Regions from separate parts of the Pseudomonas lyxosi genome, predicted to be linked through region 1. Evidence: predicted binding sites of a transcription regulator. Region 1 holds the regulator's gene; each other region holds the start of a gene.

Region 1 (3,197 bases):
ACAAGGCTTCATTGCTCGGGGCGCTGCGCAGTTTTTCGCGCACTTCCTTGCGGTCGAGCATGCTGGCGATCTGGCGCAGTAACTCCAGGTGCGCATCGGTAGCGGCTTGCGGGACCAGCAGAACGAACAGCAGGTCAACCGGAGCGCCGTCGATGGCGTCGAAATCAATAGGTGCATCAAGGTGCATCAGGGCGCTGATGGGCGAGGTGCAGCCCTTCAGGCGGCAGTGGGGAATGGCGATGCCGTTGCCAAAACCGGTTGAGCCGAGTTTTTCACGGGCAATCAGAGCCTCGAAGACATCTTGCATCTCCAGATCCGGCACTTCTTTGTGGATAAGGTTGGCAATTTGCTCGAGGGCTTTCTTTTTACTGCCGCCCGGCACGTTCACGAGGGAACGGCCGGGGGTCAGGATGCTTTCAAGTCGGATCATGGGTTGGGAGTGTTAACGACCGGTCGCGCCCTGGAGGAGGCTTTGGGTCTTTTCCTTATGCTTTTTGAGTTGTTTATCCAGCTTGTCGGTCAGTGCGTCGATCGCCGCGTACATATCGGTATGCTCCGCGTTTGCGACCACTTCATTGCCGGGAATATGCAGCGTGGCTTCGATTTTCTGCTTGAGCTTTTCGACCGTCATCGTGACCTGCACGTTGGTGATCTTGTCGAAATGCCTCTCTAATCGTTCGAGTTTTTCGCCGATGTAGGTGCGAAGAGGTTCGGTCACTTCCAGTTGGTGTCCACTGATGTTGACTTGCATACAGCTTCTCCTTCGTTGCCAGTGCATAAAGCGGCAGGCAGAAATGCCTGCCACTGGAACGCTGTGGCGTGGCTCTACATCAACCGCTTGCGTTCGCTCGAAGGCGCGATCCCGAGGGATTCGCGGTACTTGGCGACGGTGCGGCGAGCCACCTGAATGCCTTGTGCCTCCAGTAAACCAGCGATCTTGCTGTCACTCAACGGCTTTTTCTGATTTTCCGCGGCAACCAGTTTTTTGATGATCGCGCGGATCGCCGTGGACGAGCATTCACCGCCCTCGGAGGTGCTGACGTGGCTGGAGAAAAAGTATTTCAGTTCATATATGCCCCGTGGGGTATGCATGAATTTCTGCGTGGTCACCCGTGAAATCGTCGACTCGTGCATGCCCACCGCTTCGGCGATGTCATGCAGGACCAGCGGTTTCATGGCTTCGTCGCCGTATTCAAGAAAGCCGCGCTGATGCTCGACGATCTGAGTGGCTACTTTCATCAGGGTTTCGTTGCGGCTTTGCAGGCTCTTGATGAACCAGCGGGCTTCTTGCAACTGATTGCGCATGAAGGTGTTGTCGGCGCTGGTATCGGCGCGGCGCACGAAACCGGCGTATTGAGCGTTGACTCGCAGTCGTGGCACGGATTCCTGGTTCAGTTCCACCAGCCAGCGTTCGTTGTCCTTGCGTACGATCACGTCGGGAACGACGTATTCGGCTTCGCTGGACTCGATTTGCGAGCCTGGGCGCGGGTTGAGGCTCTGCACCAGTTCAATCACCTGGCGCAGTTCATCTTCCTTGAGCTTCATGCGACGCATCAGCTGGCTGTAATCGCGGCTGCCAAGCAGGTCGATGTAATCGGTGACCAGGCGTTTGGCCTCGACCAGCCAAGGCGTCTTGGCGGGCAACTGGCGCAATTGCAGCAGCAGGCATTCGCCCAGGTTGCGGGCGCCGATACCAGCGGGTTCGAATTGCTGGATGCGGTGCAGGACGGCTTCGATTTCGTCCAGTTCGATGTCCAGTTCCGGGTCGAACGCTTCGAGAATCTCCTCGAGGGTTTCGTCCAGGTAGCCCTGATTGTTGATGCAGTCGATCAGGGTCACGGCGATCAGGCGATCGGTGTCGGACATCGGGGCCAGGTTCAGTTGCCACAGCAGGTGGCTTTGCAGGCTTTCGCCGGCCGATGTCCGGGTGGTGAAGTCCCACTCGTCGTCATCGTTGCTCGGCAGGCTGCTGGCGCTGGTCTGGTAGACGTCTTCCCACGCGGTATCGACGGGCAGTTCGTTGGGGATGCGTTCGTTCCAGTCGCCTTCCTCGAGGTTATCAACCGTCGGGGCGGTTTCCTGGTAGGAGGGTTCCTGAATGTCTACGTTGGGTTGCTGTTCGGCTTTGTCGGCCAAGGGGTCGGCGTTATCGAAGTCGTCGCCTTCTTCCTGGCGTTCGAGCATCGGATTGGACTCCAGGGCCTCCTGGATTTCCTGTTGCAGGTCCAGGGTCGACAATTGGAGCAGGCGGATGGCCTGTTGCAGCTGCGGTGTCATCGTCAGCTGCTGGCCCATTCTCAAGACTAGCGATGGTTTCATGGCAGGGGCTTAACACCTTATTCGCCGGCGCACATGCGCCATCCACTACAGGGCGCCGGAGCGCCAAACATAAGCAAATTATATGCCCGAAACTGCAGCGTTTGCCTAGAGCGCTGTAACAATAAAAAAATGTTGATTTTTTATCGAGACAAGCGCTCGGGCAACCAGCCAGACACCTCAGTGCTTACAGGCGGAACTCATGGCCCAGATACACTTCCTTGACCAGGTCGTTGGCCAGGATGGTGGCAGAGTCACCTTCGGCGATCAGTTGGCCATCGTTGACGATGTAGGCGGTTTCGCAGATATCCAGGGTTTCACGGACGTTGTGGTCAGTGATCAGCACGCCAATGCCCTTGGCCTTGAGGTGATAGATGATCTGTTTGATGTCGCCCACCGAAATCGGGTCCACGCCGGCGAACGGTTCGTCGAGCAGGATGAATTTCGGATTGGTGGCCAGTGCCCGGGCGATTTCCACACGGCGGCGTTCACCACCGGACAGACTCATCCCGAGGTTGTCGCGGATATGGCTGATGTGGAATTCCTGCAGCAGGCTTTCCAGCTCTTTGCGACGATCGGCCTTGTCGAGTTCCTTGCGGGTCTCGAGGATCGCCATGATGTTGTCGGCTACCGAGAGTTTGCGGAAGATCGATGCTTCTTGCGGAAGATAGCCGATACCGGCCTTCGCACGACCGTGCATAGGCTGGTGGCTGACATCCAGGTCGTCAATCAGTACGCGGCCCTGATCGGCCTGTACCAGGCCGACAATCATGTAAAAGCAGGTGGTCTTGCCGGCGCCGTTGGGACCCAGCAGGCCGACGATCTGACCGCTGTCGATCGACAGGCTGACGTCACGCACGACCTGGCGGCTCTTGTAGCTC
Region 2 (3,197 bases), 1.2 Mb from region 1:
AATGTGGTCAACGAAATCGTGATGCAACAGCGTTGTGTCAGTGCTGATCTAGCGGAGAAGCTATCTGGCTACCTGAACACCACGCCCGAATTCTGGCTGAACCTGCAATCGACTTACGATCTGCGTAAAGCCGAAATCGAACGTGGTCGCGCTTTGGCCACCTAAAGCGATTGCAGCATCCGCGAAGCACGCTTCCACCAGGGCGCACTCTCCGAACGCTGTGGCCGTTTCCCTTCCGCAAGCATGTGCGGAACATCCTGCAACCGAATCCACGGCTGGTTATTCCAGTGCAGCAAACTCAGCGACATCTCCGGCCAGTTCAGCAGGCTCAGTATCGGGCGTTCGCTTGACGTCGGTTGTTGGGCATCTCTGAGGGCTGGCACTACGTCGTGGGTCAGCCATTCGCGCAGGCCTCGGTATTCGGGGCAGTAGTGGTAGACGAGTAGGGCGTAGACGCCGGACTCGCTGATTAGCAGGGTGTTTTCGATGGTGCCGTGGGTGAGGACTCGCGCGGACTGATGTTGATCGGGGTCGAGTTTGCGGACGGCGCGTTCGTCGAGGTAGAGGCGAAGCAGACGGCCTAGGTCTCGGGCGCTGAACCAGGCCTGGTTTTCGAGGAGGAGGGCGTGGAGGTGGAGTTTGTGGCGGGTGAAGACGTGGGGGGACAGATAAGCGTCATCGCTATTCATTGATACAGCTCCTTTTGCTAAAGGGGCTGCCGTCAATCGTCGCCAAACGATTGGGGTGGCAGCTGTACGCGGGTTGGCGAACCGGAGCAAAAGGAACCCGGCAGATCCGAAGACCTCCCACGCACAGCCGCCATGACTCGAGAGATGGTCGTCGTGCGCCTTAAGCTTCCAGGTCGCCAAACCCAGCGCTGAATAATTCAGCTGAGGATGAGCTTAGGAACCTGGGCTTTGCGACGCTATCGGACGGCGGTGGTGATCTTTGTAGGACGTTGCCGAGATGGTGGCGGGGCGGCAGATCAGGAGATCGCAGCCTTCGGCAGCTCCTACAAGGGTGGTCTGTCCAGTGTGGGATGGCTGGAGGACCGAGGTGACCTTATTCGCGGGCAAGCCCGCTCCCACAGGGATTTGCAGTGTTATTCGGTTGGGGGATTCAGCTTCGCTTCCAGCTCCGCCACCTTCGCCTCAAGACTCTCCAACCGAGCCCGCGTCCGGGCCAGCACAACCATCTGGCTATCAAACTCTTCACGACTCACCAGGTCCAGCTTGCTGAAGCCGCTCTGCAGCAGCGCTTTAAACTGGCTTTCGATTTCGCTTTTCGGCAGTGGGGTGTCGCCGCTGAAGAGGCGGGAGGCGGTGCCGCTCAGGGCATCGAGGAAGTCTTTGGGCGCGAGCATGGGAAATGTCCTGTCTACAATGGCGGGCAGTGTATCACGCAGTGTCTATAGTCAATCTCGTAGTCAGGGGTGCACGCTTTTCGCGCATGGGGATGGACGGCCGCGCACTGTTGTTGTGCGTATCCGTTGGGCCATTTGCGTGAAGCTGCTTGCGGCAGCGACCAAAGGCTTGAAATCAGGGGGTTTTGGCGAGATGGCAAGCTTTCTGCTTAGTCAGTAGTAACCCATGCACTGATACAGTCGCTGTGACGAATGCAGTGCGCCAAGCGGAACGGGGGAAGTGTTTCGTGCGGAGTGGTTAGCAGGCGTCGGACGGGCAGGTAAGGCCGACGGTGCGTTACAAAGCCAGGCACTGCGCTTAGACTTGAGTCGGGTTTGTTTTCCTGGGGCAAGTCCACCAATTCGGGAGAGAGTTTTCATGAAGCTAGTCACTGCCATCATCAAGCCGTTCAAACTGGACGATGTACGCGAGTCGCTGTCCGAGATCGGCGTGCAGGGCATTACCGTTACTGAAGTCAAAGGCTTCGGCCGGCAGAAGGGTCACACCGAGCTGTATCGCGGCGCGGAATACGTGGTCGATTTCCTGCCAAAGGTGAAGATCGATGTCGCCATTGACGACAAGGATCTTGACCGGGTTATCGAGGCGATAACCAAGGCGGCCAACACCGGTAAAATCGGTGACGGCAAGATCTTCGTGGTCAATCTGGAACAGGCGATTCGCATCCGTACCGGCGAAACCGATACCGACGCAATCTAAGCCGCCACAAACCCAACGCCCCAGGAGAAAACAATATGACTCTGCGTAAATTCGCAGGGCTAGGAGCCCTGTTGTCCCTCGTAATGCCCGGCCTGGCTATGGCGGCAGACGAAGTGGCAGCCCCAGTCCTCAACTCCGGCGACACCGCCTGGATGATGACCTCGACAGCCCTCGTGCTGTTCATGACCATTCCCGGCCTCGCGCTGTTCTACGGCGGCATGGTTCGTTCCAAAAACATTCTTTCCGTGATGATGCAGTGCTTCGCCATTACCGGCCTGATCAGCATCCTGTGGGTCATTTATGGCTACAGCATTGCGTTCGACACCACCGGCATGGAACAGGGCGTCATCAACTTCAACTCGTTCTTCGGTGGCATGGGCAAGGCTTTCCTCGCCGGTGTCACGCCATCGAGCTTGACCGGTCCCGCGGCGCTGTTCCCTGAGGCGGTGTTCGTCACCTTCCAGATGACGTTCGCCATCATCACCCCTGCGCTGATCGTCGGTGCCTTTGCCGAGCGGATGAAGTTCTCCGCCATGCTGATCTTCATGGGCGTCTGGTTCACCCTGGTTTATGCACCGATTGCGCACATGGTCTGGTCCGGTAACGGCGGCCTGTTGTGGGACTGGGGCGTGCTGGACTTCGCCGGCGGCACCGTGGTGCACATCAACGCCGGTGTGGCCGGTCTGATTGCCTGCCTGGTACTGGGCAAACGCAAAGGCTTTCCGACCACCCCGATGGCGCCGCACAACCTCGGTTACACCTTGATGGGCGCTGCCATGCTGTGGGTTGGCTGGTTCGGCTTCAACGCCGGCTCCGCCGCAGCGGCCAACGGCACTGCCGGTATGGCGATGCTGGTGACCCAGATCGCAACCGCCGCCGCGGCACTGGGCTGGATGTTCGCCGAGTGGATCACTCACGGCAAACCAAGTGCCCTGGGTATCGCTTCGGGTGTCGTGGCCGGTCTGGTTGCAATCACCCCAGCCGCTGGCACCGTGGGCCCGATGGGCGCTCTGGTCATCGGTCTGGCAGCCGGCGTGGTGTGCTTCTTCTGCGCCACCACCCTGAAACGCAAACTCG
Region 3 (3,197 bases), 620 kb from region 1:
GATTATCCATGGATGTGTGTCCGGGGGAAACGAGCGCCCACAAAAAAGGCCTCCCGAAGGAGGCCTCTTTTTTGTCACGCCGCTTGCGCAGGCGCTACCGGATCAGCAGCTGTAGTACAGCTCGTATTCCAGTGGGTGTACGAAGGTACGTACTTTGATTTCTTCTTCGCTTTTCAGGGCGATGTAAGCGTCGATGAAGTCGTCGCTGAATACGCCGCCTTTGGTCAGGAACGCACGACCTTTGTCCAGCTCTTCCAGGGCTTCTTTCAGGCTGCCGCAAACTTGTGGGATCTCTTTCGCCTCTTCAGGCGGCAGGTCATACAGGTTTTTGTCAGCAGCATCGCCAGGGTGGATCTTGTTCTGGATACCGTCCAGACCGGCCATTACCAGGGCAGCGAAGGCCAGGTACGGGTTGGCTGCTGGATCCGGGAAGCGAGCTTCGATACGGCGAGCGCGAGGGCTGGACACGTAAGGAATACGGATCGAAGCGGAACGGTTGCGAGCCGAGTAGGCCAGCATTACCGGAGCTTCGAAACCTGGGACCAGACGCTTGTAGGAGTTGGTCGACGGGTTGGTGAAGCCGTTCAGTGCTTTACCGTGCTTGATGATGCCGCCGATGAAGTACAGAGCGGTGTCGGACAGGCCGGCATAGCCTTCGCCAGCGAAGGTGTTCTTGCCATCTTTGGCGATGGACAGGTGAACGTGCATACCCGAACCGTTGTCGCCGTACAGAGGCTTAGGCATGAAGGTCGCGGTACGGCCGTATGCATCAGCAACGTTGTGTACGCAGTACTTCAGGGTCTGAACTTCGTCAGCCTTGGCCACCAGGGTGTTGAACTTCACACCGATTTCGTTCTGGCCAGCAGTTGCCACTTCGTGGTGGTGAACTTCGATGACCAGGCCCATTTCTTCCATGGCGTTGCACATGGAGGTACGGATTTCGTGGTCGTGGTCGAACGGCGGAACCGGGAAGTAGCCGCCTTTGACGCCTGGACGGTGGCCTTTGTTGCCGCCTTCCACGTCCTGGTCGGACATCCACGAACCTTGTTCGGAGTGGATTTTGAACATCGAACCGGAGATGTCAGACTTGAACTTCACTTCGTCGAAGATGAAGAACTCAGGCTCTGGACCAACAAATACGGTGTCGCCGATACCGGTCGACTTCAGGTATTCCTCGGCACGCTTGGCGATCGCACGTGGGTCACGGTCGTAGCCTTGCATGGTCGAAGGCTCGATCACGTCGCAAACCAGGATCAGGGTTGGCTCTTCGGTGAACGGGTCGAGAACGGCAGTGCTGTCGTCCGGCATCAGGATCATGTCGGAAGCTTCGATGCCTTTCCAGCCAGCGATGGAGGAACCGTCGAACATTTTGCCTTCTTCGAAGAAAGCTTCATCCAGCGCGTCGCGAGCCGGCATGGTCACGTGGTGCTGAGTGCCTTTGGTGTCAGTGAAGCGCAGATCAATCCACTTGACGTCATGATCTTTGATGAGTTGAACCGACTTCGACATAGTGTCCTCCGGGTGGCTTCGGGCTTAGTAGTGGATGCCCTTAGAATGTGGGTGATGCCGGCGCGAATACTCTGCCAAGGCAACCTGCCTCACAAGGGAGCAAATTGCATGCCAGTGCCCCACCATGGGTTTTTTGCCCCAATTTCACGCTTATAAAGGTGCAAAGCGGAGCAAAGCTGGAAATAGCGCCCCCTAATGTAGCGTCAAATCCAACAAATGACCCGTTTTGGTGCGTGCAAAACCTTCTGCACATTAACTGGTTAAACCTTGAGCAATTTCCGCTATAATCCGCGCCCCCCTTTTTCGGCTGGCCCAGCGCGCGCTGTTTTCATGAAACTAATCGTAAAAGTCTTCCCCGAGATCACCATCAAGAGCCGCCCGGTACGGATGCGTTTCATCCGCCAGTTGGCCAAAAACATCCGTACCGTGCTCCGCGACCTGGACCCGGCTGTGGTGGTGAACGGTGTGTGGGACAATCTCGAGCTGGAAACCCGCGTCAGCGAGCCCAAAGCCCTGAAGGAGATGACCGAGCGCCTGAGCTGCATGCCGGGCATCGCGCATTTCCTGCAGGTCGACGAATACCCGTTGGGCGACTTCGACGACATCGTCGCCAAGTGCAAGCAGCACTTCGGTGATGCGTTGGCCGGGAAGATTTTTTCGGTGCGCTGCAAGCGTGCCGGCAAACATGAATTCAGCTCGATGGACGTCGAGAAATACGTCGGCAGCCAACTGCGTCGTCAGTGCGGCGCCGCCGGAATCTCGCTGAAAGAGCCGGAAATCGAAGTTCGCCTCGAAATTCGCGACAAACGGTTGTTCGTGATCCACGGCCAGCACAACAGCATCGGCGGTTATCCGCTGGGTGCCCTGGAACAGACACTTGTGCTGATGTCCGGCGGCTTCGATTCCACCGTCGCCGCTTACCAGATCATGCGCCGCGGGCTGATGAGCCATTTCTGCTTCTTCAATCTGGGCGGACGAGCCCATGAACTGGGCGTCATGGAAGTCGCGCACTTCATCTGGAAGAAGTACGGCAGCTCCCAACGCGTGTTATTTGTGAGTGTGCCGTTCGAGGAAGTACTGGGAGAAATTCTCGGGAAAGTCGATAACAGTCATATGGGCGTAGTTTTGAAGCGTATGATGTTGCGCGCTGCTTCCCGTATTGCCGATCGGCTGGAGATCGATGCGCTGGTCACCGGCGAAGCGATTTCCCAGGTGTCGAGCCAGACGCTGCCGAACCTGTCCGTGATCGACTGCGTGACCGACAAGCTGGTCTTGCGTCCGCTGATCGCCAGTCACAAGCAGGACATCATCGACCTGGCCAACGAAATCGGTACTGCCGACTTCGCCAAGCACATGCCGGAATACTGCGGGGTCATCTCGGTGAACCCCAAGACCCACGCCAAGCGTCCACGCGTGGAGTACGAAGAACAACAGTTCGACATGGCAGTACTTGAGCGTGCGCTCGAGAACGCCAAACTGGTGCCGATCGATCGCGTGATCGACGAATTGGGCCAGGACTTGCAGATCGAAGAAGTCAGTGAAGCGCTGGCTGGTCAGATCGTCATCGACATCCGTCATCCGGATGCCGCTGAAGATGACCCGCTGGGCCTCGCTGGCATTGAGGTACAAGCGATGCCGTTTTATGCATTGAACGCTCGTTTCAAGGAACTGGACCCTACTCGCCAGTA
Region 4 (3,197 bases), 1.9 Mb from region 1:
CAGCCGTGATCTGTTGGGCTACAAGCGCAGCGCTAACCGCCGGGAAGAATTTCAAGTCGAGGAATGGACCTACGGGCCCAACGGCGGGATGTACCAGTACCTGCGTTTTGAAGGCAATCGTTTGAAGCAGATCACCAGCAAGCGCGGCAATTAAGTACACCACATTTGGTTTTGCGTCGCTCACAAATAGAACAGGCCCCGACACGAATGCCGGGGCCTGTAATGGCCACATCCTTATGGCCTTCGCATGAACTCTCCAGATGCGGCAGACGTATAGCTCGGCCCGCCTGTCGCGCCTTCTCCCAGTCCAGGCGAGAAGTCTTGCCTTACTCGGCTTTCAGGCCGTCAGCGGAGACCGCTTTGACGCCTTTGATTTTCTTGGCGATGGCCACTGCGGTGGTTTTCTGAGCGTCGGTCACCGCAACGGTGGACGACAGGGACACAACGCCTTTGTTGGTTTCAACTTTAATGTCGGTACCAGGAATGCCTTTTTCAGTCACCAGGTCTGCTTTGACTTTGGTAGTGATCCAGGTATCGGAAGTAGCTTCTTTAGCTTCGGTCACTTCACCGGCGGCCAGAACCATGGGCGCCTGGGTAGCCTGGGTTTGAGCAAATGCAGCGTTGGCCATGGTCAGGGTCAGCGCGGTAGCAGTAGCGGCAGCGATAGCGAACTTCTTCATACGAGTAACTCCTGTTTTTCATAAAGTCTGCTGCGTGTCTTGTCAGCAGGGTTACTGGAGATATTGCGAACGTTGTGCCAAGTTAGAGACAGACAATAAATCTATATAAATCAATACGTTATGAAAACGGCTAATTTTCGGAATCATGCAAATTGCATGACTTTGATTTTTTCAACATGCAAGTTGCGGGTTTTGGGCCTGGGCCTAAGGCCATGAATTATCGGGGTTTTTGTACTCGAGCCTGATACGCACTTAAAAAAATGCCCCTGTCTGTCGACAGAGGCACTTCAAACCGCTTTAACCGCGTTACAAATTACGGGTGCGTGCAACCTGCTGGCGCGAAATCGGCACCGACGCTCGTGGCGCATGACCAACCATTAGTGGCGTCTCGAGTCAGTGTCACAGTCGCGCCAGCAATAACCGCTGGCGGGCTTTTCACTGTGCAAAGAATGCCTGCACCGCCAGCAACGGCAGTGATCGTGCAATTCTGCGAAGCGCCAGCATTCGGAGCAAAAGTGGCTACAGTCGGGGCCGCAGTACCCGAGTTGACCGCGTCCTCAAAATTCACCTTGAGCGCCGAAATTTCGGCTGCACCCGCCGTCATCTTCGCCCGCGCCTGATACTTCGAGTACGCCGGTATGGCAAACGTCGCCAGAATCCCGATGATCGCCACCACGATCAGCAGCTCGATAAGCGTAAAACCTTTCTGAGTATTCATAGACAAGCTCCATGCATGAGTCGAAATCTCATGATCTGAACTAGCCGCAGCACAGCCCATGCCAAGCCCTACGCCCCGTGTTGGCGGGGCGTGCGATGGACACAAAGCCGTTTCCTACCCCCAGGATCCGCACTATCTGACACTTTTTGTCACCTGAGCAGTGCTGGTTTGGTTCCTCAGCTTGACTAGGCTATAAGTCATGAACTGTCTGCGTCCGGTATCCCAATGAATGACATCGCCCTTAGTGGTCTGGCCAAGCAATTGGTCCTGGCCGAACTGCTCACTGACAAAAGCGCGCAACAGGCGTATCAGCAAGCCCAACACAATCGAATCCCCCTGGTCAGTTACCTGGTTCAGAACAAACTGGTGAAAAGCCGCCAGGTCGCCGAGATCGCGTCAGAACATTTCGGCATGGCACTGCTTGATCTCAACTGCCTGGACAAGGAAACCCAACCCAAGGGTCTGGTCAGCGAGAAACTGATCCGCCAACACCACGCCCTGCCCCTCTGGCGACGCGGCAACAAGTTGTTCGTGGGCGTTTCCGACCCGACCAATCAGCAAGCCATCAATGACATCCAGTTCAGCACCGGGCTGAATACCGAAGCCATCCTCGTGGAGGACGACAAGCTCAGCGACGCCATCGAAAAATTCTTCGATAGCCATAGCACCGGCCTGGAAGACATGGCCGATGTCGACCTTGATGGTGTGGACATCGAGTCGATCGATGACAACAAGCAGGATTCCATTGGCGGACAAGACGCCGACGACGCACCCGTGGTGCGCTTCGTCCACAAGATGTTGCTCGACGCGATCAAGAGCGGCTCTTCCGACCTGCATTTCGAGCCCTACGAAAAAACCTACCGCGTGCGGATGCGCACCGACGGCATGCTGCGTGAAGTCGCCAAGCCGCCGATTCAACTGGCCAACCGCATCGCCTCGCGACTGAAAGTCATGGCCAGTCTCGACATATCCGAGCGACGCAAACCACAGGACGGGCGGATCAAGATGCGCCTGTCCAAGAGCAAGTCCATCGACTTCCGGGTCAACACCCTGCCGACCCTGTGGGGCGAGAAAGTGGTGATCCGGATCCTCGACCCGTCCAGCGCACAAATGGGCATCGATGCCCTCGGTTACGAGCAGGACCAGAAAGACCTGTACATGGCCGCCCTCAAGCAGCCACAGGGGATGATTCTGGTGACAGGCCCCACCGGCTCGGGCAAGACCGTGTCGCTCTACACCGGTCTGAATATCCTCAACACCGTGGACATCAACATCTCCACCGCCGAAGACCCGGTAGAGATCAACATGGAAGGCATCAACCAGGTCAACGTCAATCCCAAGCAGGGACTGGGCTTTGCCCAGGCGCTGCGCTCGTTCCTGCGTCAGGACCCGGACGTAATCATGGTTGGCGAGATTCGTGACCTCGAAACCGCAGAAATAGCCATCAAGGCTGCCCAGACCGGGCACCTGGTGCTGTCGACCCTGCACACCAACAGCGCCGCCGAAACCCTGACACGCCTGCACAACATGGGCATCCAGGGGTTCAACATTGCTACCTCGGTCAGCCTGATCATCGCCCAGCGCCTGGCGCGCAAGCTATGCAGCCATTGCAAGAAACCCATCGAGATTCCCCGGGAGGCGCTGCTCAAGGAAGGCTTCCCCGAGGAACGGATCGGCTCATTCACGATCTATGAGCCAGTCGGTTGCGATCACTGCAACAACGGTTACAAAGGGCGAGTAGGGATTTATGAAGTGGTGAAGAATACCCCGGACCTGCAACGGCTGATCATGGCCGAAGG

What was found. The regulator sigma-54, encoded in region 1, starts transcription at its own class of promoters, with help from an activator protein. The targets are predictions, from matches to a motif close to ANTGGCATNNANNTTGCTNT.
Region 2: a site for sigma-54 is predicted at 1,556-1,575, ahead of glnK (P-II family nitrogen regulator). Genes of this name have one in related genera too.
Region 3: a site for sigma-54 is predicted at 1,606-1,625, ahead of glnA (glutamate--ammonia ligase). Genes of this name have one in related genera too.
Region 4: a site for sigma-54 is predicted at 1,445-1,464, ahead of ACMXYI_RS02440 (pilin). Genes of this name have one in related genera too.

Annotation. Positions count from the first base shown of each region.
Region 1 covers NZ_CP180481.1:2,436,650-2,439,846, forward strand. The annotation lists gene ptsN (PTS IIA-like nitrogen regulatory protein PtsN) at 1-430, opposite strand, end outside; gene hpf (ribosome hibernation-promoting factor, HPF/YfiA family) at 443-751, opposite strand; gene ACMXYI_RS11250 (RNA polymerase factor sigma-54) at 826-2,319, opposite strand; gene lptB (LPS export ABC transporter ATP-binding protein) at 2,504-3,197, opposite strand, start outside.
Region 2 covers NZ_CP180481.1:1,259,817-1,263,013, reverse strand. The annotation lists gene ACMXYI_RS06020 (HigA family addiction module antitoxin) at 1-165, shown strand, start outside; gene ACMXYI_RS06015 (BRO-N domain-containing protein) at 162-689, opposite strand; gene ACMXYI_RS06010 (accessory factor UbiK family protein) at 1,103-1,363, opposite strand; gene glnK (P-II family nitrogen regulator) at 1,782-2,120, shown strand; gene ACMXYI_RS06000 (ammonium transporter) at 2,156-3,197, shown strand, end outside.
Region 3 covers NZ_CP180481.1:1,813,275-1,816,471, forward strand. The annotation lists gene glnA (glutamate--ammonia ligase) at 103-1,509, opposite strand; gene thiI (tRNA uracil 4-sulfurtransferase ThiI) at 1,840-3,197, shown strand, end outside.
Region 4 covers NZ_CP180481.1:509,699-512,895, forward strand. The annotation lists gene ACMXYI_RS02430 (DUF2845 domain-containing protein) at 1-154, shown strand, start outside; gene ACMXYI_RS02435 (BON domain-containing protein) at 327-680, opposite strand; gene ACMXYI_RS02440 (pilin) at 994-1,398, opposite strand; gene pilB (type IV-A pilus assembly ATPase PilB) at 1,624-3,197, shown strand, end outside.